One region of the Paenibacillus sp. FSL P2-0121 genome, then DNA from elsewhere that is predicted to be linked to it. Evidence: riboswitches for the same ligand, from Rfam matches in the RefSeq annotation. Region 1 holds a riboswitch; each other region holds the start of a gene.
The links. A riboswitch is a leader RNA that binds a small molecule or an ion and turns the genes downstream of it on or off. The one in region 1 is predicted to bind cyclic di-AMP.
Positions count from the first base shown of each region.

Region 2: another riboswitch for cyclic di-AMP. It lies ahead of MKY54_RS00540 (C40 family peptidase); the one in region 1 lies ahead of MKY54_RS16895 (APC family permease).
Region 3: another riboswitch for cyclic di-AMP. It lies ahead of MKY54_RS11620 (KamA family radical SAM protein); the one in region 1 lies ahead of MKY54_RS16895 (APC family permease).

Region 1 is NZ_CP150245.1:3,816,752-3,825,436, forward strand. Features, by position in the region: gene murB (UDP-N-acetylmuramate dehydrogenase) at 1-543, opposite strand, end outside; gene MKY54_RS16875 (ABC transporter ATP-binding protein) at 694-1,494, opposite strand; gene MKY54_RS16880 (iron ABC transporter permease) at 1,550-2,584, opposite strand; gene MKY54_RS16885 (iron ABC transporter permease) at 2,584-3,639, opposite strand; gene MKY54_RS16890 (iron-hydroxamate ABC transporter substrate-binding protein) at 3,860-4,867, opposite strand; gene MKY54_RS16895 (APC family permease) at 5,071-6,888, opposite strand; cyclic di-AMP (ydaO/yuaA leader) riboswitch at 7,013-7,172, opposite strand; gene MKY54_RS16900 (disulfide oxidoreductase) at 7,367-7,831, opposite strand; gene MKY54_RS16905 (DsbA family protein) at 7,828-8,544, opposite strand.
Region 2 is NZ_CP150245.1:109,538-120,916, forward strand. Features, by position in the region: gene motB (flagellar motor protein MotB) at 1-718, opposite strand, end outside; gene motA (flagellar motor stator protein MotA) at 702-1,502, opposite strand; gene MKY54_RS00520 (hypothetical protein) at 1,709-2,002, shown strand; gene MKY54_RS00525 (4a-hydroxytetrahydrobiopterin dehydratase) at 2,231-2,518, shown strand; gene MKY54_RS00530 (cytochrome c) at 2,600-2,956, opposite strand; gene MKY54_RS00535 (GNAT family N-acetyltransferase) at 3,084-3,569, opposite strand; gene MKY54_RS00540 (C40 family peptidase) at 3,759-4,211, opposite strand; cyclic di-AMP (ydaO/yuaA leader) riboswitch at 4,256-4,398, opposite strand; gene MKY54_RS00545 (C40 family peptidase) at 4,761-5,189, opposite strand; cyclic di-AMP (ydaO/yuaA leader) riboswitch at 5,247-5,385, opposite strand; gene MKY54_RS00550 (hypothetical protein) at 5,604-6,434, opposite strand; gene MKY54_RS00555 (M1 family metallopeptidase) at 6,446-8,452, opposite strand; gene MKY54_RS00560 (YwhD family protein) at 8,556-9,062, shown strand; gene MKY54_RS00565 (AbrB/MazE/SpoVT family DNA-binding domain-containing protein) at 9,142-9,615, opposite strand; gene MKY54_RS00570 (PBP1A family penicillin-binding protein) at 9,821-11,379, opposite strand, start outside.
Region 3 is NZ_CP150245.1:2,670,356-2,681,734, reverse strand. Features, by position in the region: gene MKY54_RS11655 (glycoside hydrolase family 2 TIM barrel-domain containing protein) at 1-2,027, shown strand, start outside; gene MKY54_RS11650 (AraC family transcriptional regulator) at 2,094-2,924, opposite strand; gene MKY54_RS11645 (alpha-L-fucosidase) at 3,045-4,505, shown strand; gene MKY54_RS11640 (mannitol-1-phosphate 5-dehydrogenase) at 4,596-5,801, opposite strand; gene MKY54_RS11635 (HAD family hydrolase) at 5,844-6,506, opposite strand; gene MKY54_RS11630 (ABC transporter substrate-binding protein) at 7,033-8,058, shown strand; gene MKY54_RS11625 (AraC family transcriptional regulator) at 8,266-9,864, shown strand; cyclic di-AMP (ydaO/yuaA leader) riboswitch at 9,913-10,054, shown strand; gene MKY54_RS11620 (KamA family radical SAM protein) at 10,194-11,363, shown strand.

The sequences.
Region 1 (8,685 bases):
TGCGAATACACTTTTTCTGTATCCCCATTGCAGCTCATCTCCTTGCAGAGTTACCAATTGCCCGTTCTTATTTATAGCTAGTGCACTATGCAGGACATCTTTGATCTCACCGCCATAAGCACCTGCGTTCATATAGAGCGCTCCACCAACTGTTCCTGGAATGCCACAGGCGAACTCAAGACCCGTAAGCTCCTTATCAAGCGCATATCTGGAAACATCAATTATTTTGGCACCACATTGCGCATATAAGAGATTGTCGCGAATTCCCATTTCGGTCAGTCCTGCCGTTTGCAGAACGATTCCACGTACACCTCCATCACGGATAATCACATTGGAGCCATTCCCAAGTACCGTAAGGGTTATCCCATTTTGTTCTGCATATGTAACGATCTTTTGAATTTCATCATAAGTAGCTGGTGCAGCCAAAATATCAGCTTTGCCGCCCATTTTAGTGTACACGTGATCTTTTAAATTCTCATGACTTTTCACTATTCCTGCAGTCATTAGCTGCTCTAGATCATCTTGAATTTTGTCAATATTCATGTTTTCATGCTCCTTTAACCATGTATAAATGATGGTCCTTGATCTATTTTAAAGAGTTATTATGAAATTGTAGGCAACCACAACTGTAACAACGAACAGGCTCCCTTGTCAATGACGGGAGCCTGTTCGTTGTATGTTTTTAGATGATAATTACACAGCTTTATAGGCAGCAAGCTCGTAAGGAAGACACAGTGGCACACCCGTACGTGGATCCGGAACGATATCCGCTTCAATTCCAAACACTTCCCGCAATACATCTGGTGTCATAACCTCAGTAGGTGAGCCTTCGCTAACCACAGTACCGGACTTAATCGCTACCATATGCTGCGCATAACGAGTAGCATGATTCAAATCATGCACGACCATGATAATGGTACGGCCTTCTTCCTCATTCAGCTTTTGCAAAAGTTGAAGAACTTCGAGCTGATGCGCCATATCTAGGAACGTTGTAGGCTCGTCAAGGAATAAAATATCTGTTTCTTGAGCCAACGCCATAGCGATCCAAGCGCGTTGACGTTGTCCACCAGAGAGACGGTCAATAGGGCGATCATGAAAAGATTCCATGCCCGTAACAGAGATGGCGTTGGAGATGATGTTGCGATCCTCTGCGGTCATCGTGCCAAATCCTTTTTGATGAGGGAAACGACCATAGCTGACCAGCTCAGATACCGTCAGACCGTCAGGAGCCGTTGGGTTCTGCGGTAGAATCGCTAGCTGACGAGCAACCTCTTTAGTTGAAAAGTTATGGATCGATTTGCCGTCCAGCATTACGGTGCCACTCTTCGGCTTCATAATCCGGGCCATCGTTTTGAGGATTGTAGATTTACCGGAGCCGTTAGCGCCCACTAGTGCGGTGATTTTCCCCGTAGGGATAGACAAGTTCAATCCCTTAACTATAGTAGCCTCAGCATACCCAATACTTAATTCTTCTGTATTCAAACGTTCTGACATGATCTACAACTCCCTTAAAAGTTTTATGGAGCTATGCTCCTAAGTATGAACTAATTTACGCTTTCGACTTGGCGAGTAAATATAAAAAGTAAGGTGCGCCAATAATCGCAACCACAATGCCAGTAGGAACTTCGGCAGGTTGCAATACCCATCTACCAATGGTATCAGCGGTAATCATAAGAAGCGCCCCTGTCAAAGCACTAGCAGGTAATAACACCTGATGACGGGGTCCCACCAGCCTGCGAGCCAGGTGTGGTGCTATCAGGCCGACGAAGCCAATACCTCCACTTACCGCGACGCAGGAGCCGGCAAGCGCTACGGCTGTTACCAGAAGGAGAATACGTTCCTTCTCCACACGCATTCCTAGACCTAATGAAGTATGGTCCCCTAGATTCAATACATTTAGAACCCGGGCTTTATAGAAGGCGAACGGTAACAGAATCGCGATCCAAGGCAGCAAAGCAAGGACGAATCTCCAATCCCCACCCCATATTTTCCCGGCGATCCAAGTAGCTACAAATTGATAATTATTAGGATCAAGCCTAAGTGCCAATACAAGCTGGCAAGCATTGATTCCTGCAGCGACCGCAATCCCGATAAGGATCAGCCTTGTAGGAGACAGACCATCTGCCTTCCGGTAGGCAAGAATATAGATTAAAGCTGCGGTCAGGCCAGCCCCACCAAGCGCTAGGAGAGGCAAGACAAATACCGGAGCTGCTGTTGTAGCCGGAAAAAACGAGATAAAAATGATTACCGCAAAACCTGCACCAGCACTTATGCCCAGCGTAGCCGGTTCAGCGAGTGCATTACGTGCGAGACTTTGTAGAATACAGCCCGATACTGCAAAGCCCGCTCCAACTAACAATGAAATTACGATGCGGGGTAATCTGAAATCAAATAAAATAAGCTTTTGCTGATGTGTTCCATCACCCATGAGTGTATGTAATACCTCTAGTGGGGATAGACGCATAAACCCTGTATTCATACTGACTATAAACACAACGACGATCAGTATAGCAAGGAGTGATAACACCGTTAGGGCGCGTGTGCGGCGTTCTTTTTCATCTGGAGTAAGGGTTAATTTGGGCATTACAGCTCCCCCTTCCGCTTACTCGCTAAATAAATAAAGAACGGTACGCCGATGATGGCAATTAAAGCTCCTAGCGGTGTCTCATACGGTGCATTTATCATTCTTGCGGCAATATCTGCAAAGATAATCAATAAGCTCCCTAGAACTGCGGAGCAAGGGATAATCCAGCGGTAGTCCACTCCAACGAAATAACGAGTAACATGTGGAATAATTAGTCCTATAAAAGCAATCGGGCCAACCGTTGAAACCGCACTTCCAGCTAAGATAACCACAACAATCATACATGCCAATTGAACTAACCTTGTCCGCTGCCCCAGACCAACCGCTACTTCTCTTCCTAAGCTGAGCAATGTGACGGATCGTGATAACATCATTGCTGCAATTAAGGCTACGGCCACCCAAGGGAATATAATCTTGATCTGAGTCCAGCTAGCTCCACCCATCCCACCAGCTAACCAGAAGGCTATGTCCTGAGATAAGTTGAAAAGAATAGCTACTCCCTGACTAATAGCAACCAATAAAGCACTAACAGCCGAACCTGCTAATGTCAATCGCAAGGGGGTCAGGCCATTAAAAGAAAGCGAACCGATTCCGAATACGATAAAAGAGGCCACAGCGGCACCGATAAAGCAATACAACATTAGTGAAGTGAATGAGAGTGAGGGTGCAAAAGCAAATACTATGGCCAGCGCTACCCCTGCTCCTGCATTCAAGCCTAACAGCCCTGAATCCGCAAGCGGGTTTCTTGTCATCCCCTGCATGATAGCCCCTGCTACTGCGAAGCAAGCACCGACTAAGGCGCCAGCAATAGCACGTGGAAATCGCAGTTCTCTAATTACCTGATGTTTTTGTAAATCTGGATTGAAATGAAATATAGCTTCCCATACCGTAGCTAACTTGATATCTGCTGCACCTACTGAGACCGAAAGTGCCAATCCGAAGGCAATGGCAGCAAGTCCAAAAATAAGAATACCAATGGCAGCTGCCGGTCGGGTATGTAGAGCTTTTTTGGGTTCATTTTTAATACGATTTGCGAAATCTGAGGGTGAAACCATGAGCCGTCTCCTTATTCAATAGTTACAATGGTTTATATGATAACAACAATCATTCTCATTATCGCAAAAATATTTATGTTGTACAATTGCAGGATCGATTTTTCCGTACTATGGGATTGGTTTATAAAAAAATGGTGCAGATCTTTGTATCCCGAGATACTTGATCTGCACGCTCTTCCCCACCGAAATGATCAGTCTCATTCATGGTGAATTACGACTTTTATTTCACAAGACTTTTTAGCACATCGTCAATGATTTTTCTGCCAGCGTTCGCACCACTGTAAAGCCAGCTGCTTGTTGAGCTCATTTCATGCACATTTCCAGCTTTTACAGCTGGGATGCCCTTCCAGATTGCACTATCTAGGATCTCCGAACCCTCAGTCTTATCACTATTTACAAGGAAAATATGATCTGCGGTCAGCTCAGAAAGCTTCTCTAGTGAGATCGGATTCCAAGTTGCTCTTGTTCCTACTGGGATCTCTGTTACTAAGTTAGGCAGCGTTACGCCAAGGTCTGTATATAATACAGCTCCACTGCTGCGGGTTTCGTCTACAATATAGAAGTTTTTTTGCACCAACCATAAAATAGCCGCGGACTCTTGTCCAATAGCTCCTGCAAGCTGTTCTTTCGCAGCCGCTGCTTTAACATCATAATCTTTAATGGCTTTTTCTGCTTCAGGGGTTTTGTTCAAAATCTCACCCATCTTGAGCAACGATTTGCGCCAATCTTGATTTAGTTCATCCCCAATTACATAAGTGGGTGCAATCTTATTCAACTGATCGTAAATCCCGTTCTGAACAGAAGACTCCGATGGGATGATAATAAGATCCGGAGCAAAGCTGATTACAGCCTCTAACGGAAGGTCGTAACTAATTGTAGGAACATCCTTCAATTCAGTGGCCAGATAATCCTGAACGCCGTTTGTAACTGACCATTGAGCTACTGGAGTTACACCCAGAGTTACCAAAGAGTCTTCCAAATATGAACCCAGAACGCGCTGTGGATTAGCCGGAATCGTTACTTTATGACCCATTGCATCTGTTAACGTCTTAGGTGCAGCAGGTGCCTCTGTAGATTCTGCTGTAGGCGCTGTTGTAGGCGCTGTTCCTGCATTTGATGAGCTTTCAGCATTATTATTACCACAAGCGGAAAGTATTAGCGTCATCACTATTAGTCCGCTCATCGTCACTTTCATGCTTCCTGATCTTTTTCTGTTAAGCCAAAACATTAAAAACCCTCCTATATGTAACTGCTTTGATATTCAAAGGTGACCTTTACCTCTGCTTCACTTTTAAATGATATTGATTCTCATTCTCTGTGTCAACATATAAATTTCAAATTCTGTGGATTTGCAACAATTTCCTTCATATAAAATACAAAAGAGGTTATATTCCGAACGTTCCGGATATAACCTCATCTTTAATCTTCTACTTATTTATTTAAATGATACGGGACAGTCGCTACTACAACGTCCTTTTGATTCATTAGATACGAGCGGATTAAAAAGCTGGTCTGATTATGAAGCACGGCTTGCCACCAATGTTTGGTAATAAACTGTGGAATCAAAATCGTGATGTGATCCGTCGCAGCGGTCTTCCACTCTACCGTATCGATAAACTTCACTAACGGACGAATGATACTACGATATCTGGAACGAAGAACAATCAGGCGTACACCTGGATTCCATTCCTCCCACCGTTGCTCCATCTTATGAATGTCTTCTTCATCAAAGCCTACATACACAGCAACAACATTATCTGTTAGAGACTTCGCATAGCTGATGGAATGTAATACAGCACGTGTAACCCCTGCAACAGGAACAACTACAGTACTTCCTTTAATTACAGGTTTATCAGTAGCCGGACATATACGCAGTTGATCCGCAGTATTCAAATAATGCTTATGAATACGGTGGAACACGAACATTACAGCAGGTAAGAAAATGAATGCCATCCATACGCTCGAGAATTTAGTAATGATAAATATAAGCGTAATCGTCAATGTAGTCAGCATACCGATGGTATTTACTACAAATCTTTTCACCCATCCAGCGGGTCTTGTTTTGATCCAATGCACCATCATCCCCAGTTGGGATAAGGTAAAAGGAATGAACACGCCTACCGCATATAGTGGAATCAAACCTTCCGTATTCCCATGGAATGCAGTCACAAGTATGATAGACATAACTCCTAGAAAAATAATGCCGTTTGAGAAGCCCAGGCGGTCACCACGGACCATAAATGCATGTGGCAGATATTTATCTTTTGCAAACATAAAGGCGAGCAGCGGAAACGCTGAATATGCTGTATTAGCTGCCAAGAACAAAATCACTGCTGTAATCCCTTGAATGAAAAAGTACAATCCGCCACGGCCAAAGGTCGATTCAGCGATCTGAGAGACAACCGTAGCCTTTTCATCTGGCACAATACCATACCAATATGCCAGCACAGTGATTCCGGTAAACATAAAGCCAAGGATAAGTCCCATGATCATTAGCGTCTTGGCTGCATTTTTCTCAGCCGGTGCCTTAAAGTTTGGGATCGCATTAGATACGGCCTCAACCCCCGTTAGGGCTGAACAACCAGAGCTAAACGCTTTTAATAGTAGAAACAAACTTACATTAGATACGGCGCTGCCTATTTCAGGAACATTCGCATGCGCGCCACCCATTGCATATTTAACGATACCGGAGATAATCAGAACAACAATCGAAACCACAAACAAATACACTGGAATTGCGATAAATGAAGCCGATTCAGTCACTCCGCGAAGATTAATGATTGTTAATAAAACGATAACAGATACAGCGATGAGAACAGTATGATTATGAAGACTTGGAAAAGCCGATGTGATCGCATCCGTCCCTGCCGAGGCACTAACCGCTACGGTAAGAATGTAATCCACCAATAATGAACCCCCAGCGAGCAGCCCTGTCGGAATACCAAGATTACTCTTGGCTACGATATAAGCTCCGCCTCCTTGCGGATAAGCAAAAATCGTCTGCCGATAGGATAAAATCAGGATGGCCAGCAGGCCCAATACGGCTAATGCAATTGGCAGGGAATACCAGATGGCAGTAAACCCGGCAGCCACCAGTACAATCAGAATTTGTTCCGTTCCGTAGGCTACAGACGAGAGCGCATCAGAAGACAGGACAGCCAGTGCTTTAACCTTGGATAACTTTTCATGATCGAGTTCATTCGACTTCATCGGACGGCCGATCAATAGTCGTTTTACCTTGCTTACCATGGTGGATACAGTTCCTTTCTTTGGGAGCTGAAACGGAATTTCCGTGCGCTGTTTTCATCGGTGGATTTCATAAATGCAGACACAAAAATAAGCATACGGAAATGATCCGCATGCTTATGCATGGTCATTTTCCCACCTTGCTTACGAGGTTAGCTGGCGGATTCGGGCTGTGGTTATAGCCCTACGGTAGAGGTCTGTTCGACCCGGTTCCGATTCACCCCATTGGCATGAATGCCAAGTTTGGTTCCCCCGTTTTTCCTAAGAAAATTCAGCGCATATTCAACTTCTCACAAGGTCTAATATTAGTCTACAAAGTGCCTACAGTAAAGCGTTGAAAAAAATGAAAAAAGAATGAAAAAACATCCAATAAGCTCAAATATAGCGTCTTATTGGATGCTCTCTTTCATTATCTTCAATTATCCCTCTAGCCCGTGATTTTAATACCTTTTCAGCTTTTTTGTACCTTCCAAAGTGAAAACTAAAATCCTAAGCTCTCCTCTGCATCTACGTCAATCATTTCTTCTTCCTTACGTCCATACCAAAGAAGGAGACTAATTAGAGCAAAAGCGATTAAAGCTAACAAAGGAATCGTAATAAATCCGAAGTAGTTCAAATAATCTTTATTACAAGGAACACCAATTGTACAAGGTAGAACTTTACTTAATGCTGGAATCTTCTGTTCCGCATAATGATAGATTGAGATACTGCCACCAATCAAACTTAATGGAAGCACATAAGGAATGACGCGCTTATCTCCACGGAAAGTGGCAATTCCCAACAAAAATAACTGCGGATACATAAAAATCCGCTGAAACCAGCAAAGCTTACAAGGTTCATACTTCAAGACTTCACTTAAATACAAGCTACCAGCTACAGCAACCAAAGAGACGAACCAGGCCAGATAGAGGCAGTTACGCTTGCAAAAAGATAGGAATTTTGTCACTTTGCCTCCACTGCTTTTGCGGCGGTGTTAATTTCAGATGTAATCGCTTCAATATCGAAAGGTTCAGCCGTTTTCACTCCATTAATGTAGAGCGAAGGCGTAGTTGTCACGCCTGCGTCAGTTGCCAACTGAATGTCTTTCTTCAGCTCATCTGCATAAGTTTTCTCTTGGATGTCTTTACGCAACAGATCGTAATCGATCGCTAATTTCTCTTTTTCAGCAAGGCTTACCAAGAAATCCTCAGTGGCCCATTCCACGCTCTCATCCCCTTGCTGCGCATACACAGCATCATAGAACTTCCAGAATTCATCCTTATTCTGATGGTATACAGACAATGCAGCTAGTGAAGCTGTCTCAGAGTCAGGACCAACGAAAGCCATATTTACAAAGTAAAGAGCTGCTTTTCCCTCGTTGACAAAATCTTGAACAATTTTCGGTTTCATGGAGCCAGCAAACTGGGAACAAGCTGGACATTTGAAATCACCAAATTCAACAAGCTTAACAGGTGCATCCTCATTACCAATCCTAGGTAGCTCACTGTAATTGAATTCTACCGGTTCTCCTGTAGAGACATTCTTTGCTGCATCTTTCGAAGCTAACATAAACAATCCAACAAAAATGATAACTACTACAGCTATTGAACTAATAACTAAAATTCTCGTTTTCTGCTTCTGTTGCTCCTGTTCTACCCGTCGTTTCTCTTGTTTGCTCAACTGGGGAACATTTGGACTTTTTTTAGGTTTACTCAAGGAGAATTCCTTTCTGTCCTCTAGGGACTAATGTAGTTTTTATCATATACATTTAAAATTATATAATTATTAATCTCTTTTTGGCAAACAGTATGGTCAAAAAAA
Region 2 (11,379 bases), 3.3 Mb from region 1:
CTGTGTCATTATCCGAAATAGGATGATACTCGCCGTATCCAATCGCACTAAATTTGCGCGGATTTAGATTCGTGTTCTGCAGCAAAATCTTCATGAACTGAAGTGCCCGATCCGCACTCAGATCCCAGTTGGATGAATAGTTGCTATTGGAAATCGGAATATCGTCGGTGTGCCCTTGCACTACTACATCATAATCCGGGAATTGCTGCAGCATCGTTGAGATGGATTTAGCTAATTGCCGCGAATCATCCTTAACAATGGCTTGGCCAGAGGCGAACAATGCGTTATCACTGATCGTAATCATTAGCTGAGATTGATTAAGCTTCGTACTGAGCAGATCAGTTAGGCCGTTGCTCTTAATATATTGATCGAATTGTTTCTTAAGCTTCTCTAAATCCTCTTGTTCCTTTTGTCGTAGCTTTGCCATTTCTGCTTCTTCAGCTTTCTTGGAAGTAGAGCTACCCATCTTATCATTTTTCCCTAGATCTTCTTGAGTTTTACTAGGCATTGCTGCCCGCTCTTCAAGAATACCTGTACCGCCATTAAGTGCGGAACTGAAGGCTTGACTCATCTCTTCAAATTTCTTGGCATCCGTTGCGCTCATAGAATACATAACGATGAACAGAGCCACCAGAAGAGTCATGAGGTCGGAATAAGGTAACAGCCACGATTCATCGGCATGTTCTTCATGCTCTTCGTGTCTAGTCTTTTTGCTCACCTGATCCACCGTCCTTCTCATTTAACTTAACGCGTTGCGAAGGTGTTAGGAATACAGCAAGCTTCTGATTGATGGCAATAGTAGATACACCGGACTGTATGGACAAAAGACCTTCGACCATCATCATTCGAACTTCGATTTCTTGTTTGGAGAGACGTTTCAGTTTATTAGCAATAGGATGCCATAATACGTAACCTGTAAAGATACCAAGCAAAGTGGCGATGAAGGCAGCCCCGATTGCCGCAGCCAATTTGTTCATATCACTCATATCAGCCAGAGCGGCGATGAGGCCGATAACCGCCCCGAGCACCCCAAGGGTAGGAGCATACATACCTGCCTGTGAGAAGATGAGCGCTCCTGCTTTATGTCTATCCTCTGTGGCGTGGATATCCTCCATGAGGACATCGCGGACAAAATCCTGATCATTTCCATCAATGATCATCCGCATGCCATTCCTGAGGAAGTTATCTTCTATTTCATCGACCTTTGATTCTAGAGCCAACAGACCTTCACGCCGTGTGATAGAAGCCCATTCCATAAACATAGTGATTAATTCGGGTTTACTGATTAATTTCTTTTTGATAAAGATCATTTTGAACAGACTTGGAATCTTTTTGACCTCGTTGAAAGGAAAGGCCATGAAAATAGACGCTGCCGTACCCACCAAGATAATAACGTAAGCAGCAGGTGTGGCCAAAGCATGAAGTGGAGCGTGCTTGAGGATCATGCCCCAGATTACAGCAACCAAACCAAAAATTAAACCAATTATTGTTGAAATTTCCATTTTGCACCTCGTCCGTGAGATTTAAGATGTGTTCCGACAATGCCGCGTATATCATCCTTGAAACAGCGGCAGGGCACTCTGTGCGAAACCGAATTAACGTATATTCTTATTTATCGACATCATTCGGTTTTTTGTGAAGTCATTTTTTCGGCTATAATGGATAAGGTAAGTAATTATTCATCTGTGAAGAAAACGGAGTGATATACGTGGGTGTAAAGCATGGTAGAGATTACGGTGAAATTCTAACAGATTTGACCGAAGCCGTCGGACGAATTTCCGATGGATATTTATTTTTTGAGATGGATCCGGACGAGTGGCAGGAACTACCCCAAGAATCAAAGCTGGAGGTATGGGAAGCATTGGCTGAGGATCTTTTCTTCGCGTTGGGTAATGAACCTATGATTGAAGTGGGGAGCGGTGTAATTATTTACGATAAGGACACGCATCGCATTAATATTTTAGTTGGCGAAGAGGATTTGGCTTCAGTGGTTTTGATTTAGGCAGAGGAGACGTCTGGACGTAATTTGCCCGTAGTTAGTAGCCCGTGTTAAAATTGATAAAGCCGAGTTATAATCGCTGGGATTTGTGAATACATTAAATCGAAAATATCGCCTTTATCCTGGCACATCCCTTGGACCTCAGAAGCTAAGGGATGTTTTGTTTAACGCCTAAGTCATGTAAAGGGAACTGCGCACTTTACTGCAATTTTTTGTAAGGGAGGAAACGAATTGTTATTTACGGAAGAGGAACTGCGTGAGGAGATCACCAAGCTGGAGGGGTGGAAGCTGGATAATAATGTTATGGTGCGAAAATATATGTTCAGCCAATATATGAAGGGCATTGCGTTCGTTGATGAAGTAGCCACGATTTCAGAAGCCTTCGATCATCATCCACATATTACGATTGATTATAAAACAGTTACCCTGCGACTTGAATCTAATGAAGAAGATGGGATTACGGCTCTAGATCTTCGAGCGGCGCATGAATTTAATGAAGCCTTTGAAAAAAATCATTAGTTTAGCCAAAATCATAAAATAAACGCCCGTGCATAGATAGTCACCTATCTCATACACGGGCGTTTTTAGTTGCTTGATGGGTTACTTTTTCTCTGAGAGCCAGAGTGCGACGTTGGCGATCTCTTCAGGGGCTAGCTTCTCCTTAAAGGAAGGCATTTGACCACGTCCTTTGGTGACGATGCTGTAGATTTCCTCAGCGTCATGCTGGCCGCCTTCATTCTGAAGACTTGGTCCAACTCCACCTTGAAGCTGATCGCCGTGACAGGTGATACAGCTGGCTTTCACGGTTGCTTCTGCCTTTGCTGCGTCCAGTTGAACTACCGGCATCGTGGGCTTATTTTCTTCCGCTACCTCTTCTTTACCCGGAAGTGTAAACATGAGTACTACCGCAAAGGCACAGGCGGCAAAAAACAAACCGCTCATGATCCATTTCTGCATCCCAATTCGTCCCTTCTATGTAAGCTGCTCCCTACATTATAGCTTATGGTGAAGCGTTATCATAGGGTTTGTGACAAAAAAATGAACGTGAATACAATCATTCTTATGAAATATATGGTATTTAATATCATTTGTCATAGACCATGCAATAAAAAGGTTTGTCTCCTGTAGGTGTGCGGCGTTCATACGTATCTGTAATCGTAAATCCACATTTTTGATAAGTTCGGATGGCGCGTTGGTTCCAGGTCAGGACTTCCAGATCTATCTCACGATCAGGATAACGATTCAAGGCTGTCTGGACGATTGCATCTACGAATAGTTTGCCTAAACCATGGCCGCATAGATCGGGGCGCATCCCAACTCCTAAACGAACGACTCCTTCCATCGGGAACAACTGTGCGAATCCGCACAAAACCTCTTGTTCATTTAATATGGAGATATATTGTTCCTCCCGGAGCTGCGGATCACCAAACTCGATGCCAAGAGCCTGCATCTGCTCCCACGGCATCCAGCCATAAATATTATATGGAGGCGTATAGCTCCACTTACAAATAGCTTTTCCGTGAATTGCCTCCATAGGAACTACATGAAAAGTTACCGACGGATTTATCATAAAGTCAACGATCTCCTTTCACGAGGACATTGCTATATTACTAATTATATACAAAATGGGGGAGGTTCGACTCAGAAACTTTATATGAGAGGAATGTTTTACAAATTATGAGAGGGGTAAATAAGTAATAAGACAAAAAAACAAGCTCTCCTCCAAGAGTTACCTTGGAAAAGAGCCTATGTACGTTACTTATTGAACATCATCATTGTCTTCCGATTCAGCAGCAACCGATTGGTAAGCGTCTGTGCTCATAATGCGCTTAGCACCAACGTAGCGTTTCACGTAGTAGCTATCACTCAGAGAGCTAATCGTAACACCGCGTGAGGTAGAAGCGTGTGCGAACTTACCTTCACCGACATAAATGCCGACATGGGAGACACCTTTGCCACTTGTATTGAAGAATACAAGATCTCCGGCTCTTATATCATCACGGGAGATTGCTGTGCCCATTTGATATTGGGAACCTGATTGGTGTGGAAGGTTAATGCCAATCTTATCAAACACATACATTGTAAATCCGGAGCAATCAAATCCGTTAGTGGATATACCGCCGGATACGTATTTAGTACCGATGGCCTTGTCAATCACTTTATCCATTTTGGAATCTGCGAAAGCGCTTCCTGCTCCGATGGTGAGGATGATGGAAAAGCTTAGTACTGCTGCTGCTAACTTCTTCTTCAAAAGTGTATACCCCTTCCAAATGCCTACGAGGTTAGCTTAAGGGTTCGGTTGAAGGTCCCCTATGACCCCTCTATATAATGGAGGTCAATTCACCCAAAGTTGGTTCCCCCGTTTTCCTAATAGTTAGGAAACTCGGCTCATACTGTTGATTAGGATTAGCTTGTAATCAATACATGACAAAACCTTTGTAAATAACAACTTAATGATTACAAAAATGTTACTAAAATCTCACTGCGCTAATTGTAACAAACAGAAAGCCGCTTGGCAATCGTTTTTAACATATTAATGCAGAAAAATTGGCATTTTTACGGTAGAAAGGCATATGTAAGCGTTAATAATGACCTAATTTTTAATATAATTGCAATTTTTATCAAATAAACGTGTTTCAATTGGGCTCTATTAGTGTAAAAATATATTATGGAAAAAAGAAAAACCCGAATTTGATTACGGGAATAATCAGATTCAGGTTCATACAGTTGTAATTATGAGGTTATAGTTGTGAGGAAGGTTTCAATCGAAGGCTACAGCTTGATAAGCTGAAGTACTCATTACTCTTTTAGCGCCAACATAACGATTGGCCCAGTAGGCCTGACTGAGTGAAGTGATGGTCACTCCACGCGAAGAGGACGATTGTGCGAATTTTCCGTTTCCAACATAAATGCCGACATGGGATACTCCATTGCCAAGTGTGTTAAAGAACACTAGATCACCAGAACGCAGATTGCTTTTGGATACAGCAGTTCCAACGCTATATTGAGCTTTTGATGTACGAGGTAAAGTAAGACCCACATTCTTGAATACATATTTTGTAAATCCAGAGCAATCAAATCCGGCAGTGCTTGTACCTCCGGTTTTATAGGCAACTCCAATAGTCTTTGAGATTACAGTGTCCATCTTAGAGTCGGCAAAGGCGCTTCCTCCACCAATAGATAATGCCATTACAAGTCCTAGCGCCGCAGCGACGCATTTTTTTCTTAAATTATGTCTTTTCAAAAGATGTACTCCTTCCAAGGCCTGCGAGGTTAGCTTAAGGGTTCGGTAGAAGATTCCCTATGATCCCTGTAAAGCGAGATCAATTCACCCAAAATATGGTTCCCCCACTTCCCGGTGCAAAGGAATTAGGCGTGTTAAGCACCAAGAGAATGACGTTTCGACAGTTACACTTACGATAAATACATTTAGTTATGTAGGAATCGTTTCAATTGATTACAAAATTGTTACTAATAGCACAGGACTTATTGTAACAGAGCTTTTATGATTTTGCAAATACTCTTAAGTTATCCGTAATGAGAAAAAGTCCCAGCTCCTGAATACAGGAATTGGGACCTTTTTATTATGTCAAATAAGGTTAATTTATTGTGGAAATGCTTTGCTACACCATAGATGATATTGTGCAGAGATTCCCCACATTTTTAAGAGCGTAGAAGGTAGTGGTGAGATTTGCCGTATTATAAGTGCCGGCAGGCCGGGACAGAACAGACCCGTCAGTCCGCACACTAGCAGTAAGAGCAAGCCTCCCGCACCAAGTACAATGGAAACACCTATAGCAGGAATCAGTGACCGCAAGCAGATGAACAGTGAGGAGAACATTCCTGTACCGCCGGTGTAACCAAACTGCATATATAGAAGAAACAGGCGCACGATAAAAATATATATAAGCCATGCCAATACGTATGGTACTAAATGAAGTAACAAAGTGTAGTTAAACAAAGAGGATAAGAACAGCCCGTACATTTTTGGAGCAAGCCAGTAAAGCGGCAGCAGGGTCAGCACCCATTCGATTAGGCTAAAGACTAAGACAGGTAGTCCATAGATCTTCATGCCGGGGAAAAAGAACAGCCCGCGCTCGCCCTTTCGCTCCTGGTGCAGCTCATGCAGCAATCCTGCCCTTATGAAAGGAGAAAGCAGAAGTCGCAAGACAACAAGTCCTAGAAGCATCCATAACCAAGTGCGTATCGCAGGGTCAGTATTCAAGCTGAACTGTCCCTCGATATAATACAACAGTCTGCCCATACCGCTGCCGCCGGCGTCTTTATCTGGATAGCGCAGTAGAATTGGAATAATAGCAGATCGGATGAAACCATACATAAAGTAGCCCCAGAGCAGTCGGTAGATGAAGAGCAGAATTAAAATATAAAATTGCTCCTTCATGCTTTGCCAGCCGCGGGTTATCGATGTTCTCACAATCATTCACCTCACCAGACAAGAGTTCCGAGCACGGTTTCAAGTAGTTTAGTTACACTTAACGTCCAGCGAGAGAGCGTCTTGGGCTCTATTTCCGCCAGCCTAAAGTTGTTTAAATGTTTGCTCTCCAATAAGATGGAATGCTCAGGGTCAATCTCAGCAGAGAGAAGAGGCTTATCGCTTAACAATTGAAACGTAGTCTCTGCTCCTTCACCGTTCCAGACCCGCTGCACCGAAGAGCTGTCGGCGAATGTGAATTTCACGGGAACATCAACGTAATGGCTCCCTTTATTTGAAATCTTCACTAATGATTCGTAGCTTTGAGCATCGCCGCTGTTATTTTTTTTAAAAGTAATCGTATCTACTGAGAAGTCAGGCGCACCATCACCATAAATGTAATCATCGAAATAGGCCTGCCATGATTTTTTGGTTACCTTCTCAACGACTTTCTGAAAATCTGACGTAGCGGGATGCTGGAAACGGAACTTACGAGCGTAGGAGGACATGATGTTGTTCATTGCTTTGGTACCTATCTGGCGTTCGATATCTTTAAGTACAAGCTTGCCGCGGATATAAACATTTCGGCTATAGGAATCCGCCCCTGCATATTTCCACGTTTCCAGATTTAACGGCTCAGGTATAGTCACCAGGCTGGCCTGTAAAGGCAAATTAGACTTGATACCGTATTCTTGTTCCATAAGTCTGTCTTCGGCATAGGAAGTAAAGCTTTCATCCAGCCAAGCCTCTTCGAATTCATTACTGGCTACCATACCGTAGAAGTATTGATGGCCGATCTCATGAATGACGGTTCTTTCAAGTGAGGTATCTGGAGAAGAATCTGCGGCCCCAAAGGCTGTAATAAGTGTAGGATATTCCATTCCTCCAGCGCCGTTTCCCTCCTTAGGTGGGACGATAATAGACAGCGTAGAGTAGGGATAAGGGCCATACCATTTGCTGAAGTAGGTCAGGGCAGCCTTGGCAGCTTGAAGGTAACGCTCTTGTAAGTCTTTGTGCAGTGGGTCGAGATACACCTTAATTCGTACTCCAGGCACTTCCGGCGTAGAGAAAGCCTCCTCTGCTACTGTAAAATCAGGGGATGCAGCCCAAGCGAAGTCGTGGACATCATCGGCGTAGAACTGATATATTTTTTGATCTTGTTTGAGCTTGGCATTTTTTACAGGAAATCCGGTCGCAGCCACCGTATAGTTGGAAGGAACGGCAATCGTTACATTAAAGATGCCAAAATCACTGTAAAACTCAGAGGTCCCGTGATACTGATGCAGGTCCCAGCCTTCTTCTTTAACTCCGCGTGTGCCCTTAGGCTCGTATACACTAAGCTTAGGGAACCATTGCCCAGCCATAACGAAGTTACCTGAAGCACCCATGCGAGCAAAGATTTTGGGCAGCTGGACTTCATACTGAAGCTTAAGTGTTACACTTTCCCCACCATTAACAGGCTGAGGAAGATGTACCTTTAGAAGCGTCTTATCGTTGATATTGCCGTCATCAGGTTGAACATATTGCACTCTTTGCATTAGCGAAGTTCCCTCTGTCGTGCGCAGATCGGTCAGCGTCATATTTCCGAAGCCGTTCTCAGGCATGCTGTCGCCTCTGAGCGTCCCCCCGGATTCCTTCATAAAGGTGGTATCTGATGAGGCGAATGCATTTGGATACATGTGAAAATATAAATCACTTACTGGCTTTACTCCGGGGTGTGTCCAGGTTACTGTCTCAGAAGCTTTTAAGGTTTCTGTGTCAGGAACAAGCTGGACATCAATGTGATACTCGACTACCCGCTGGCTTAAAGCCTCCTCTGCCGGGACGGGTGCGCTCTCAGGCAATACCTGCTGTGGTACGGCAGCAGGCGCTGTGCCGCTGGAGGACTTGGCCTCTTTTGAAGCAAAGCTAGTAACAGAAGCTGTTGAGCTATCCCCTGAAAAGGCCCATATTCCTCCTCCCAGCAGCGCGAGGATGGCCAGGGTCGCAAAGATGATGTACTTTAATGACAGTGACTTCATAGTGTGATTCCTCCCGTGACAAGCATCTACGGGATGTATATGTTTGCAATCGCCGCATTATTAGCTAAAATTAAATTATTCGTAAGAGGAAGGGTGTGCACTCGTGGACAACATACAACCGGAGGGCAAGAAACAGATTGCCTTAAATATTGTGAACGCTAAAAGTAAACATAAAGGCTTTGGAGCAGGCTCTATAGATCTCAACAACGTTTCACCTGTCATTATTGATGGTGATGTGGCGGTTATTGATATCGGTGCCATGCATGCCAAGAGCAAGGTGGAAAAAGGAATTAAATTTTCCATGAATCGTGAAGATGTACCGAATGGAAGACAGGTTTGGGTGGTATGGGTAGCGGTAGACCGTACATTGGAAGCTCAATTTTATGGTGGAATCACAGCCTGTGAAATGTGGATTGATACAGAAGCGCGCCGCGGATGGAAAATTCTTGCCGAGCATGTCAATAAGCTGGATGCAGCTCTTAAACGCAAGATCGATGTGGCAGGGCTTGGAGCCATTGAGAAGTCGGCGCTCAAATCCCTTCTGATCTCTCATAATGAAGCATGGTGGAATGCATCCTCAGATGAGCTTAAAGCTGCACTGACTGAATAGTATAGGAGCCTCCAGAAGGGTTATCCGATATAGAAAAAGCTTCGACCTCCGGAAATAGGAGCGTCGAAGCTTTTTTAATTTATGATTTGCTTGTGCTGCTAAGCTTGCGTTTGAGCTGACTCACTCTGGCTTGGCTAATCCCGAGGATTTCTGCAAGTTCTTTTTGGTTGGCATAGGGATGATCTTCAATAGCTTGTTCCAGACGTTGGCACATTTCCTCTGTCTTCGACTTTCGGATGCTGGTGTTGTGCTCAGGTGCCTCAACAACAAAATCCTCACGTGACTCTGGCAATTGAGACATGCGTTCAGGATCGACAATTTCTTTTAGACAGCTGCTACAAATAAACTGCTCTTTATAGTAGGTGACATGGTCGTGGCTTCTGCAAAATGTACACTCTGTCGAGGTGTACTTCCTAAGGACGATGATTTTTTCGTCTAAAACAAAAAATTCGATAGGATCACCAATGTCGATATTACGCGTCATACGGATTTCTGCGGGAACCACAATTCTCCCAAGACTGTCTAAACTCCGGATCATGCCTGTATCCTTCATCCCATGTCCCTCATTTACATCATTATATTTTGGTTTCTAATAACTATTATAGCAGTAATTGAGAGTTAAGAGAATGGGGTAAGCATAATAAATAAAACGGTTACATCCCTTATGTGATAAGTGATATTTGAATTTGGAAATCCTGTTGTTACTACAATATATAACTTATAAAAAAAGAAAAACCCCTTCAATATAAATGAAGGAGCTAATTCAACCACCAGCGTTTAATGTTCTTCCATAGGGAACGATTCTCTTCAGCAGGATCTACCTTGCTTTGTGTGTCATCGACAGCAGGAGCGGCGCCAGTTCCATGCAATTCGCAGTATTCGGTGGGCTCAGTTCCACTAATAAAGGTTTCCAGTTCTTTGTCGGGACATGCTGCTGTAGCAAGTTTACCGGATTGCGGATTGACGTATACGCTGACCACTCCATCTGGAATGGGGAAAATTTTTGGAGGGACATTTTCCAGCGCTTTTTCAGTAAATTGGGCGAAAATGGGAGCTGCACGCCGTCCGTCGGTAGTTGCGATGTCGCGCCCCTTGTCGTATCCAACCCAGACTGCCGTTGATAGCTCCGGGGTGAATCCTACCATCCAGCCATCTGTATCCGTAGTGCCGGTCTTGCCGGCTACCGGACGTTTGAATATGGAAGCCACACGATTGCCCGTCCCCCCAGTCTCGAATACCCCCTCCATTAAACGAGTCAGGACATAGGCAGCTGAAGGTTCTACGACGGTTACTCCTTTGGGTTGAGGTGCTTCATACAGGACCATGCCATTTGAATCGGTTATTTTTAGAATGGCTGTGGTCGGCATTTTCTGACCGCTGTTTCCAATTACAGCAAAAGCCGCAGCCATTTCAAGCGGACTGATCGGTGAAGTGCCTAGTGCCAGCGAAGGTACGCTTTGAAGTGGACTGTCAATGCCCATCTTCGCAGCCATTTCGCTCACTTTATCCGCGCCGATCTTCATAATTGTATTAACAGCATAGATATTGTCCGATGCTGCGATAGCTTGCCGCATATTAATTTCACCCAGATACTTATCCCCAAAGTTTCGGGGCTGATACGTTTTGCGGTTGTTATCATAATGAAACATCGTTGGCTGACTATTGAAGACCGAAAGTCCTGTCATCTCTTTGGAAGAGAGTGCGGCCAAATACATAATCGGCTTAAAGGAGGAACCCGGCTGGCGTGTGGTGGCCAAAGCATGATTGTACTGGTTGGTACGATAATTTTTTCCGCCGACCATTGCTTTGATGTAACCGGTGCGAGGATCGATGGATACAAGCGCAGTCTCCAGATCACTAGTTTGATCCATCTCTTTGTCAACGGCATTTTCTGCGGCATGCTGCATGTCAGGGTCTAGGGTGGTATAGACATTTAGTCCGCCTTGCTCCAGCTCATCATTACTGATGTGGAGCGATTCTATAGCCAAATTGCGGATATAATCCCGGAAATAAGGCGCAGCTACAAGCGTATCCTTTTGCCCTTGCGGCTTGAAGTTTAAGTTCTCTTGGACGGCTTGTCCCGCTTCTTCCTGAGTGATATTACCTAAATTCGCCATGACGGTCAGGATGATTCTCTGGCGCTTTTTAGCATTGTCCATGTGGTTGTATGGTGAATAATAGGTAGGTCCCTTTGGAATTCCAGCCAGCATGGTACTCTCTGCCAGGTCTAAATCCGCTGCAGATTTACCAAAATACATCCGTGAGGCTGCTTCAATGCCGTAAGCACCGTGGCCATAATAGATATTATTTAAATACA
Region 3 (11,379 bases), 1.1 Mb from region 1:
TCAAAGGTGTCAATCGCCACGAATTCTCTTGCGACACAGGTCGTGCTTTAGCCAAAGAAGATATGCTGCGCGACATCCAATTAATGAAAACACATAATATTAATGCTGTTCGAACCTCCCATTACCCGAATCAGTCTGTCTGGTACGAGTTATGTGATGAATACGGATTATATGTGATTGACGAAACTAATCTGGAAACGCACGGCACCTGGGCATACAGCCAAGAAGGGTTGAATGACGGGAATGTCCCTGGAAGCAAACCGGAATGGCGGGCCAATGTCATTGACCGCTGCAACTCCATGATGCAAAGGGATAAAAACCACCCTTCAGTCATCATTTGGTCTCTCGGCAATGAATCTTTCGGAGGCGACAATTTTATCGCTATGCACGACTACCTGAGAGAAATCGATCCTTCGCGGCCGGTTCATTATGAGGGAATCTTCCACTGTAGAGAATCGGAAGCAGCAAGTGACATAGAATCTACTATGTACATTAAACCGCAGGATGTTGAAAAATATGCGCTTAATAATCCGAAAAAGCCTTATATCCTCTGCGAATACAGTCATGCCATGGGCAATTCATGCGGTGGGCTGCACTTATACTGTGACTTGTTCGACAAATATGATATTGTTCAAGGTGCATTCATTTGGGATTGGGTAGATCAAGCCATTCGGACCCACACCTCCGAGGGAATTGAATATCTCGCTTATGGCGGGGACTTTGGTGAATCGCCTCATGACGGCAACTTTAGTGGCAACGGATTGCTTTTTGCTGATCGTACGGTTACTCCTAAGCTCTTTGAGGTCAAAAAATGTTATCAAAATATTAAAGTAACGGCTGAAAATATCCTAGAAGGACTCTTCCAGATTCGCAATTCCTTCTTATTTACCAACTTAAAGGAATACGATCTCAAATGGGAAGTTCGTTTAGACGGAGTAACTGCACAAGAAGGCTTGCTGAAGATCTCATGTGCACCAGGTGAGAACATTTCATGCAAAGTTCCTTACGAGCTGGATTCACTGCGTGGCAATCATGAAGCAGTTCTGAATCTTTCCTTTATTCAGCCTTCAGCAACTATATGGGCAGAAGCTAATCACGAAATCGCTTGGGAACAGTTCATTCTGTCACCCCGTTTTGTAACCAATACCTCAAAGACAATCGCAGAACCACTGCGTGTCAGCGAGCTTGAGAATGTTTTGAATGTACAAGGTGATAATTTCGAACTGAGCTTTAGTACCACTACGGGTGCTCTGAACTCTTATCGTTCCTCAGGCAAAGAACGTCTGCTTGAACCTGTAAGAGCTAACTTCTGGAGAGCAGTCACTGATAATGATTGTGGTAATAAATTGCCACAGCGGTGTGCAGTATGGAAGCAGGCATCGCATAAACAACACTTAATCAGCTTTACATTTAGAACCGAAGGCTCTCTCTGTTTCGTCTCTGCCAGCTACCTTCTGGCTACAAGTCCGGATTCCACGCTTCGGGTCCAGTACGTGATTCGTGCTGACGGGACTTTAGAGATCACGCAAGAATTGAGTCCGGGCAGCAGCGTTCTGCCAGAAATCCCTGAGTTCGGAATGATGTTCGTTCTAGATGGAAGTCTTGATACCCTGTCATGGTACGGCCGCGGACCTCATGAGAATTATTGGGATAGACAAACCGGAGCCCCACTTGGACGTTACACTGGTAAGGTCAGTGATCAATTCACACCTTATCTCAAACCTCAAGAGTGCGGCAACAAGACTGATGTCAGATTCGCTTCGATTACAGAGGGCAACGATGGAACAGGATTCTATTTTGAAAGTGCAACGCCTATCGAAATTAATGCCCTGCCTTGGAAGCCTGAGGAACTGGAAGCCCATGACCACGTCTATAAATTGCCAGTCTCGAACAAAAGCGTACTAAGAGTTAACTACAAGCAAATGGGTGTTGGCGGGGACGACAGCTGGGGCGCACCAACCCACGAAGAGTTCACTCTGCCGGCTAATCGCCCGTACATCTTCCGTTTCACTGTCTCACTGCTCTAATCTCTTCCACTTATAAAAAAGGCCGTCTCTGGTTGGTTTCTACCACACAGGACGGTCTTCTTTTATTTATTTCACTGCTACTGTTCCTTGTCTGAATTCCGAAGGGCTTAAACCCACATTTTTCTTGAACTGTTTGGAGAAATAATAAAGATCACTAAAACCAAGATCATGGGCAATCTCACCGACAGAACTTTGCGTCCCCCTCAATAGCTCCTTGGCCTTAGTTATCTTTTTTCTGGTGATATACTGTATGGGTGGAACTCCGATTTGCTGTTTAAATAGCCGGATAAAATAGTTGGGATGCATGTACGCAATCTCGGCAAGCTCGTGTATGGTGATATTACGCTCGATATGGGTGTCTATGTACGTTAATATTTTCGTTAATTTTTCGATCGAGCTTAGATTCTTAAAAGTGATTTCGTCTACATCTATGTTCATAATAAAATAAGAAAATAACTCCATTAACTTACTTTTGGCTAATAAATGAGCATACACCGCATCAGATTTCATATGACTCGTTAGGCTGCTGAATATCTCTTGGATTACATGAGGATCTACTTCTCTGCATACATGACTTAGCTCTAACATTTTGAATAGATTGATGTCTCCGACTTTTGCGCTGAAATGGCACCAATACTTCTCAAAGGGTTGATCACTTATGCAAGAATAAGATTGCTTAACTCCCTCAGGCATCAAAAAAAGCTGACCAGGCTTCGGATAATATTCTCGATCACCAATCTTTAACCAACCCTCCCCATCGCAAATAAAATAAAATTTACTATAGTCAGGTGTGTAGTCAAGATCTCTCCAGTCACGGCCACAAAGATTGTAATCAGCCATAAATAAATCAACCTTTAAATTGGATAAATAATTTGTAAGCAAAACATGGTTATCCATCCCTTACTCCGCCTTATCAGGTTAGTTTTGTACATCTAAAAGTTAATGTCCTACATTTTGATTTCCACCTCCAATCACTACAATGAAGAAGAAATAAACGTTTGAAAGGATGATTGCAAAATGGTGGATAAAAGCAAATATTTAAAAGTAATCGAAGATACGATCGCAACTGGAAGATTCAAAGCCGATTGGGATTCACTAAGTCAATTTCAAGTGCCTACGTGGTATGAGAACGCTAAGTTTGGTATTTTCATTCATTGGGGCCTTTATTCTATTCCGGCTTTCGCCAATGAGTGGTATCCCCGAAATATGTATATCCAGGGTTCGCGGGAATATGAACATCATCTTGCTACTTATGGTGAGCATAAAACCTTTGGTTATAAAGACTTCATCCCCTTGTTCAAGGCTGAGCATTTCAATGCTGAGGAATGGGCCAGTCTCTTCAAATTATCTGGTGCCAAATACGTGATGCCTGTTGCAGAGCACCATGACGGCTTTCAAATGTATAAGAGCGCTTACTCCCACTATAACACATATGAGATGGGTCCTAAGCGGGATTTAGTCGGGGAAATGAAAGACGCTTTTGAGCAGCAGGGATTAGAGTTTTGTGTATCTTCCCATAGAGCTGAGCACTGGTTCTTCCTGTCTCATGGCAAGGAATTTGATTCCGATATCCATGAACCGCTTGTATGTGGAGATTTCTATTGGCCATCTATGCCCGAACCCGATCATCACGATTTATTCGGCTCCCCACCCAATCAAGAATTTCTGGAGGATTGGTTGATTCGCTGCTGCGAGCTGGTAGACAATTATCAACCGAAAATCTTTTACTTTGACTGGTGGATTCATACAGCTGCCTTCAAACCCTATCTCAAAAAGTTCGCCGCTTACTATTACAATAAGGGAGAGGAATGGGGAACTCCGGTTGCAATCAATTATAAGCATGATGCCTTCATGTTTGGCTCAGCAATCCCAGATATTGAGAGAGGTCATTTCTCCGAGCTTAAACCTTATTTCTGGCAAACGGATACAGCAGTTGCTAAAAATTCATGGTGTTATACACCGGAAAATGATTATAAATCTGCCGTAGAAATTATCAGAGATCTAGTAGATATCGTAAGCAAAAACGGCAACTTGCTGCTGAATATAGGTCCTAAAGCGGACGGCAGCATTCCAGCTCAGGATCAGGAAATTCTGCTTGGCATCGGAGAATGGCTAAAGGTGAATGGTGAAGCAATCTATGATACGACCTACTGGCGCACCTTCGGGGAAGGCCCTACAGAGATCGTTGAAGGTCAGTTTACAGATGGGATCACGAAAATTTTCACTAATGAAGATATCCGCTTTACGGTAAAAGGCAGTTATCTTTACGCTACTGTTCTTGTCTATCCAAACAACGGAATAGTGCAAATCAAATCCCTTAAAGAAAACTCTGCGCACTTCCATGGGATGATTAAACAGATCAAAATCTTAGGTGTTGAGGAACAACCTGCATGGGAAAGAACCGATGAAGCCTTGGTTATAAAAACGACCTCGGTTCGCAGTGAGACTCCGGTTGTTCTGCGGATTGAATTGGATTAGAGACTTACAGACCTTCGTAACCTAAAAAAGAGTGTTCTTGCCCATCCAGCAGAGAACACTCTTTTATAGTTTTATAACCATCGATTTATATTAAAAGTAGGGTACCCTGACGTTTATTGTCTTCATTCTAGTCCTATGAGGATATCTCGCGCGTAATTTGTTGGACTCCAAAATAATGCGACCATGAAGCGGATGCTCCGTGGGGATTTTTAGTTGTGCAGCAATGACTTCACTTAGCCCGTGGTTTCGGATGTCCGCTTGAAGCTGTAAGGCTTCTGGATCTTTTTCATGATCAAAATAAAGTGCAGAAGCAATAGCTGAGACTAAATGTGAAGTCTCAAAACCAAGTTCATGAGCAAGCATTGCCGGTTTTACGAGTCGATCATTAGGTGAAAGCTTGCGAAGCGGGGAGCGGGCGACACGTGTAATTTTATCGTTAAAGTTGGGGTTAGTGAATCGTTCCATCATCTTTTCTATATACCGGTCATGTTCTATGGGCTTGAAGCCATATAAATGCACCAATAAGGCCCCTGTTTCCTTAAGCACCCCGTGAACACGAACTCTGATTCCGGGATCAGACATCGCTTCTTGAATGCTAGTATAACCTTCCAGGTATCCAAAATAGGCTGCACTGCAATGACCTGTATTCACAGTATATAGCTTCCGTTCGAGGTATGGCGCCAGCGAATCCACATAATGGACGCCTTTAATTTCATTGTAATTACCAATCATTCCACTGCGGGGAATAACCCACTCACTGAAGGGTTCAACGAGGATTTCAAGTGAATCTGTATTTTTCTGCATAGGTACAATCCGGTCCACCATCGCATTGGGAAAAGCGACATTGCGGTCAGCAAGTTCCTTGAAGGATTGCTTCATATGCCGATAAACTGATTTTTTCAACTTCTGACTGCTTCCAATCCCATTCTCACAGGCAATGATATGAAGAGGGTTGAGATTTCTGCTATTTTCAAGCCTTCGTTCGATGCCCTGCGCAATGGTCTCAGCAATATCTTTTAAAGCGGATATTCCGACGGCAGTTGTCACAATTTCAGCTTCTGCTATAGCTCTAGTAACGTCCTCAGTATCATTCAGATTGATTGCAGTAACATTATCAACAATAAAGCTGTCCCGGTTCTTGTTAGCTAGGGTGACAGGATATTGCCCACGTTTTTGCAATTGGGCAATTTTACTCTTATTTCTTCCGACGAAACAAACATTGTAACCGGAGTCCGACAACATAGGCCCAATAAAACCTCTGCCAATATTACCTGCTCCAAAATGTACGGCTCTCAATTTGGTATCCCCCTTTAATTTGAACTTAGTTTCTCGGTTTCTCTATACGAAGCAACGTTGAGTAACTACATGATCAAATTCAAGAAGACTTAGATTATCAATTTTATGGTGCTGCTTATCGAATTCAAGAAAATTAGTAATTTCGTTAGGCGTCACAATGCAACGGATGCCAGCTGCTGCCGCTGCCTTAGATCCATTCGGTGAATCCTCGATAGCAACCGCCTCATCAGCTGTGATTCCAAGACAAGCTAACGTTTGGTTATATAGCTCGGGATCTGGTTTCACTTTTGCCACATGGTCGGCAGTCCGAACACATTCGAAATACTCGCGAATACCCAATTGATTCAGATATTTTTCCACCCATTCCAGGGAAGAACTTGAGGCCAGCCCTACGCGTAGTCCAGCTGCTTTGGCGGAATCAAGATAATGCTGAATGCCTGGTCGTATTGTTTCAAGCTCCATAAGTTTGCTGTGTCTCTGTTTAACAGCCTTACTGAACTCTTCTTTGTCAATCGCTAGCTTAAGATCAGTCATTAAATATTCATAAGGATTAAAACTGTTCAAGCTCGTGCCGATGCAGGTGGAATATTGTTCAAGCGTCAGATCCACTCCATATTCTGCATAAGCCTCGTTAAATGCGGTGTACCAAGCAGTCTCCGTGTCGATAATCGTTCCGTCAAAATCAAAAATAATTCCTTTGATCACAATCAACCATCTCCCTCGTATTATGTTTGGTTAGAATATCTTACGCAAAACCTTCTGCATATTCTACAAAAAGCTATTTCGGCTTGCGTTTGACTATAAAAACCATAACAAAGCCCTTCTACTGACGTCAAGCACGGTAGATAACATGCCACGTAATGATAACGATTACAATCAATGTGGACAAACCTGGATTTTTGCATCACCTGAACTTCTTAATACATAACAGTAATCAGATTCAAAAAAACACCACAATCCTATGTGCTTCAAGGGATTCCTTTGCCAAGTTTATTATGAAGACAAGCTCCCTCTCTTTCTCTCGATTGCTGTTATTTAGAGTATTTTTCCAAGCAGCTAAAAATAATTCAAAATAATTTTAAACACATCCTTTTTACTTGATTGTACAAATCAAATTACGGGGTTATTTTTTGTCCATTGAGTAAAAAGAGGCTTTAATTTATGATATATTTTAATCGAGAATGATTATCATTATTGGTGGTCGTTACATATAATAGGGAGGCAATAAGATATGAACAAGGTACGACAGTCCTTCGCTGTGGTATGTGTACTATTTTTGCTGAGTACATTGCTACTGGCGTGCGGAAACTCAAAGGAACAATCCTCTGCCAATAGTACGGTGAACGCAACCGGGAACTCTTCCGCTGCAACCGCGGTACCTTCAGCAGAACCCTCAGATAGCAGTACAGATGAAGCAGCAGCGACTACCCGCTCCTATACAGATTACATAGGGCATACTGTAGAGATTCCGGTGAATCCACAGCGAATTATCTATTCTGGAGAAACTTATGGCGATTTGCTCGCACTTGGTGTGCAGGCGGTAGGTTATCCTCTTTCTATGGGTGAAGGCCAGGTTTTTGAAGATCAATTACAAGGTGTGGAGGATGTAGGCTTCCCTATCAATCTGGAAAAAACATTGGAGCTTCAGCCTGACCTGATCATCTATGCGGGCACAGATGAAGCTGATTTCGAACAGCTCTCCAAAATTGCACCCACTATAATATTTGATACCTTTGCCCCACTCCAGGAACGTATGCTGGACATTGGTGGAATTGTTGGGAAAACGACTGAAGCAGAAGCATGGCTTGCGCAGTATAAAACCGCTGAAGAGAACATGTGGAAGCAATTGAAATCCGCAGGCATGAAAGAGGGCGAAACGGCTGCGGTCTTCACTTATTATCCAGGAGACAGACTGTTTATAATGGCAGCAACCGGACTTTCCCAGGTACTCTATGGGGAGAATGGCTTCAAGGCAACTCCAGCTATTCAGACGATCCTTGATGAAGGTAAAGGGTTCCAGGAAGTATCCATGGAAGTCCTGAAAGAATATGCCGGAGACCGGATATTCATCTTGACTCCAGTGGCAGAAGAAGCAAAACAATCCACAGAGAATCTATTAAAGAGCCCTATCTGGAAGAGCCTTCCTGCCGTCAAGAACGGATATGTCTATACACAAGACATCATGAAGACTTCAAGTGATGCGACAACAAGAGAATGGCTGCTTGGCGAAATTCCACAGCTATTGAATATGAAATAACCTTCCGAGATGAAGAGTTTAACACAAGGCTGATAAAAAACTGCAAGAAGCATGTCAACAGCTGTTGATATGCTTCTTTTTTTTATATACAATGAATTCATTGATAATCATTCTCACCAAATGAACGGAGGCTGAACCCATGCTGCATACATCATCGTCCTGCCCCCACTCCACTCTCTGCTATTTCAGCTAAACGAGGCCGAACTGATGATTCAAGCTGCCGATTCAAGCTCTATAACGCGTACAACCCAGGACTATACCCTTCTCATATTTACTGGAGGGAACGGACAATTGAACCTCGATGATCAAAGCGTGATACTAAGTACGGATAAATGTTATCTACTATCTCCTGGAATCTCCTATAGTACGAACAACCAGGAGCTGACGTTGTATTATTACCTCATCACCTTTACAGCAATTTATACAACCAAGCTTCCTAAACGATATTCTGGAGAGCTGCTTTCCGGCAGACGGGAGTTAATTGTGCACCCGTTCACCAAGGTAATCCGACTAGTCGAAGACCTGCTCATGAACAGGAATAACACCGATGATGTACAACAATTCAAGCGACAATTAAAATTCCAAGAATTGCTGCTGCTACTTTTTGAGCATAATTACCCTTCCAAACACCTGCCAAGTCCTACGGAATCCGTAGAAAAGACCATAACATTCATTCAGGAGCATTATACAGAGAGTATCACCGTGAAGCAGTTAGCTGAACTGGCGGGAATATCAATCTGGCAATATACACCGATCTTTCAGCAGCTTACGGGTAAAAAGCCGCTTGAATACCTGACGGATCTGCGCATTAATCATTCCAAACGATTCCTGCAGGAATCGACTGAACCACTGCGGGAAATCGCCAGACTGGTCGGCTTCTCGGACGAATACTATTTCAGCCGCCGCTTTCGGCAAAAAACCGGAGTTACACCCGGACAATATGCACATCAGCAAGGTCGTAAGCTTACCGTCAAGGATTGGACGGGTCATGAGGTGGAGATTCCAGAGCGAGCGAAACGTATTGTCTATCATGGCGAAACACTTGGCGACCTTCTCGCGTTAGGCGTAAAGCCTATCGGTGGAGATGAAGCGTTCGCCCGGAACAGCGTCTATAAACATCGGCTTAAGAAGCTCGCCAACGTCGGGTTTCCACTGGACCCGCAGTTGACCGCTTCCCTAAACCCAGATTTGATCATTTTGGCAAATAGTGATGAAAGAGCCTACAGAGCAGTTTCTGGTATCGCTCCGACACTCACCTTTGATTCATTTGCATCTCTCGACAAACGAATGCGGACACTAGGCAGTTGGCTAGGTAAACAGCGCGAAGCCGAAGCATGGCTGGAGTCATTCACAATCAAAAACGCTGCCATGTGGCAGCAGCTTTACACGACAACCCTCCAAGTTGGAGAAACCGCCTCTGCTTTGGTCTATGATCATGGAGATCATCTGTATGCTATGGGAATGTCCGGATTCTCCACTGCGCTTTATGCCCCATGTGGATTACAACCGACTGAAGAGATCCAGGCCATATTGGACGAAGAGTTAGGGTTCGCCGAAGTTGATCCAACACGACTGCCTGCCTACGCCGGAGATCATATCTTCATGTTCATTCCGGAACGCAAAGACTCGCGAGCTGCGATGGAACGATTACTAGACAGTTCACTTTGGAACAATCTCCCGGCAGTACGTCAGGGACATGTTTATCTGCTCGACGGAAGCAAATGGAACTCTAGTGATGCGTTAACCCGGGAGAAGCTGCTAACGCTGTTGCCTAAACTACTCGGCGGAAGTAGCGCTAGCAATTGAAAGTGAATCTAGGATTCTCTTTTGACTTTTCAAAACTTGATAGGGTATACTTTATCTACGCTTAATTTCCAACTTTTACAGTTGAAAAGCGGGGGAACCAGTTAATTGGGGCGAATCATTGAGCATTAGAATGTAGGGTACCATCTTACCCGAGTCCGTCAGCTAACCTCGTCAGCAGTGGATGGGTCTGCTTTTCATGTTATTTACATAACCAGAGACCCTTGCTAAGGGTCTCTTTTGGTGCTTTTTTGGACCCTGCTGGCAGTAGATTGGCCTTTGACACTAAGGCTCCCTCATTTCTCACACTACGAGACAAAGGAGAGATGTACGTGCAAAAGGTAAAGTACTTCACGGATATTAACAAAATAGCTATGTTGTCTGAGCTGGAAAAAGAGAATCTGAAAGAAATTACGGACAAATTTGTTTTTCGTGTAAATGACTACTATCTGTCTTTGATTAACTGGGATGATCCAAATGATCCCATCCGTAAGCTGGTTATTCCTAACGAAGGTGAACTGCTGGAGTATGGGCGCTGGGACGCCTCCGATGAGGACACGAATTATGTGGTACCTGGTTGTCAGCACAAGTATAGAACAACTGCACTGCTGATTGTATCCGAGGTCTGCGGGGCTTATTGCCGCTACTGTTTCCGTAAGCGTCTGTTCCGAAATGACGTGAAAGAGGCGATGGCTGATGTCTCTCCGGGTTTGGAGTATATCGCAAATAATCCGGAGATTAACAACGTACTTCTTACGGGCGGGGACAGTTTAATTCTCTCCACACCGAAGCTAAGATCCATTATTGAAAATCTAAGAAGCATTGAGCATGTTAAGATCATTAGACTGGGTTCCAAAATTCCCGTATTTAATCCGATGCGGATCTCTGAAGACGAAGAACTGCTGGAGCTGATTCGTACTTACTCTACCGAAGACAAACGAATCTATGTTATGGCGCATATCAATCATCCTCGTGAAATTACACCTGAAGCCAAAAAAGCATTTAAAGCTCTCCACAACGCAGGGGCAATTGTCGTAAATCAGACCCCCATCCTCAAAGGCATCAACGATGATCCCGTTATTTTAGGGGAACTACTGGACCGGCTTTCATGGGCTGGCGTTACACCCTACTACTTCTTTGTGAACCGGCCCGTAGCCGGAAACCGGGATTTCGTATTACCGCTCGAGCAAGTCTATCAAATTGTAGAAGAAGCCAAAGCCAGAACCTCAGGACTTGGCAAAAGAGTACGCTTATCCATGAGCCACACCTCAGGAAAAATAGAAATTCTCGCCATTGATAACGGAAAAGCCTATCTCAAATACCATCAATCCAGAGATCAGGAATACGGAAAATTTATGATTCTAGATTGTCCAAAGGACGCCGAATGGTTCGATGACCTGCCTGGGAATGAGCAATATTGGACCCCACCTGTGAAAAAAAACGATGCTATTATTTCTGTTAATGATTTATCAGGCGAGCCTGCGGATTTAATCTGTAAATAGATTTAATCGACTCTGT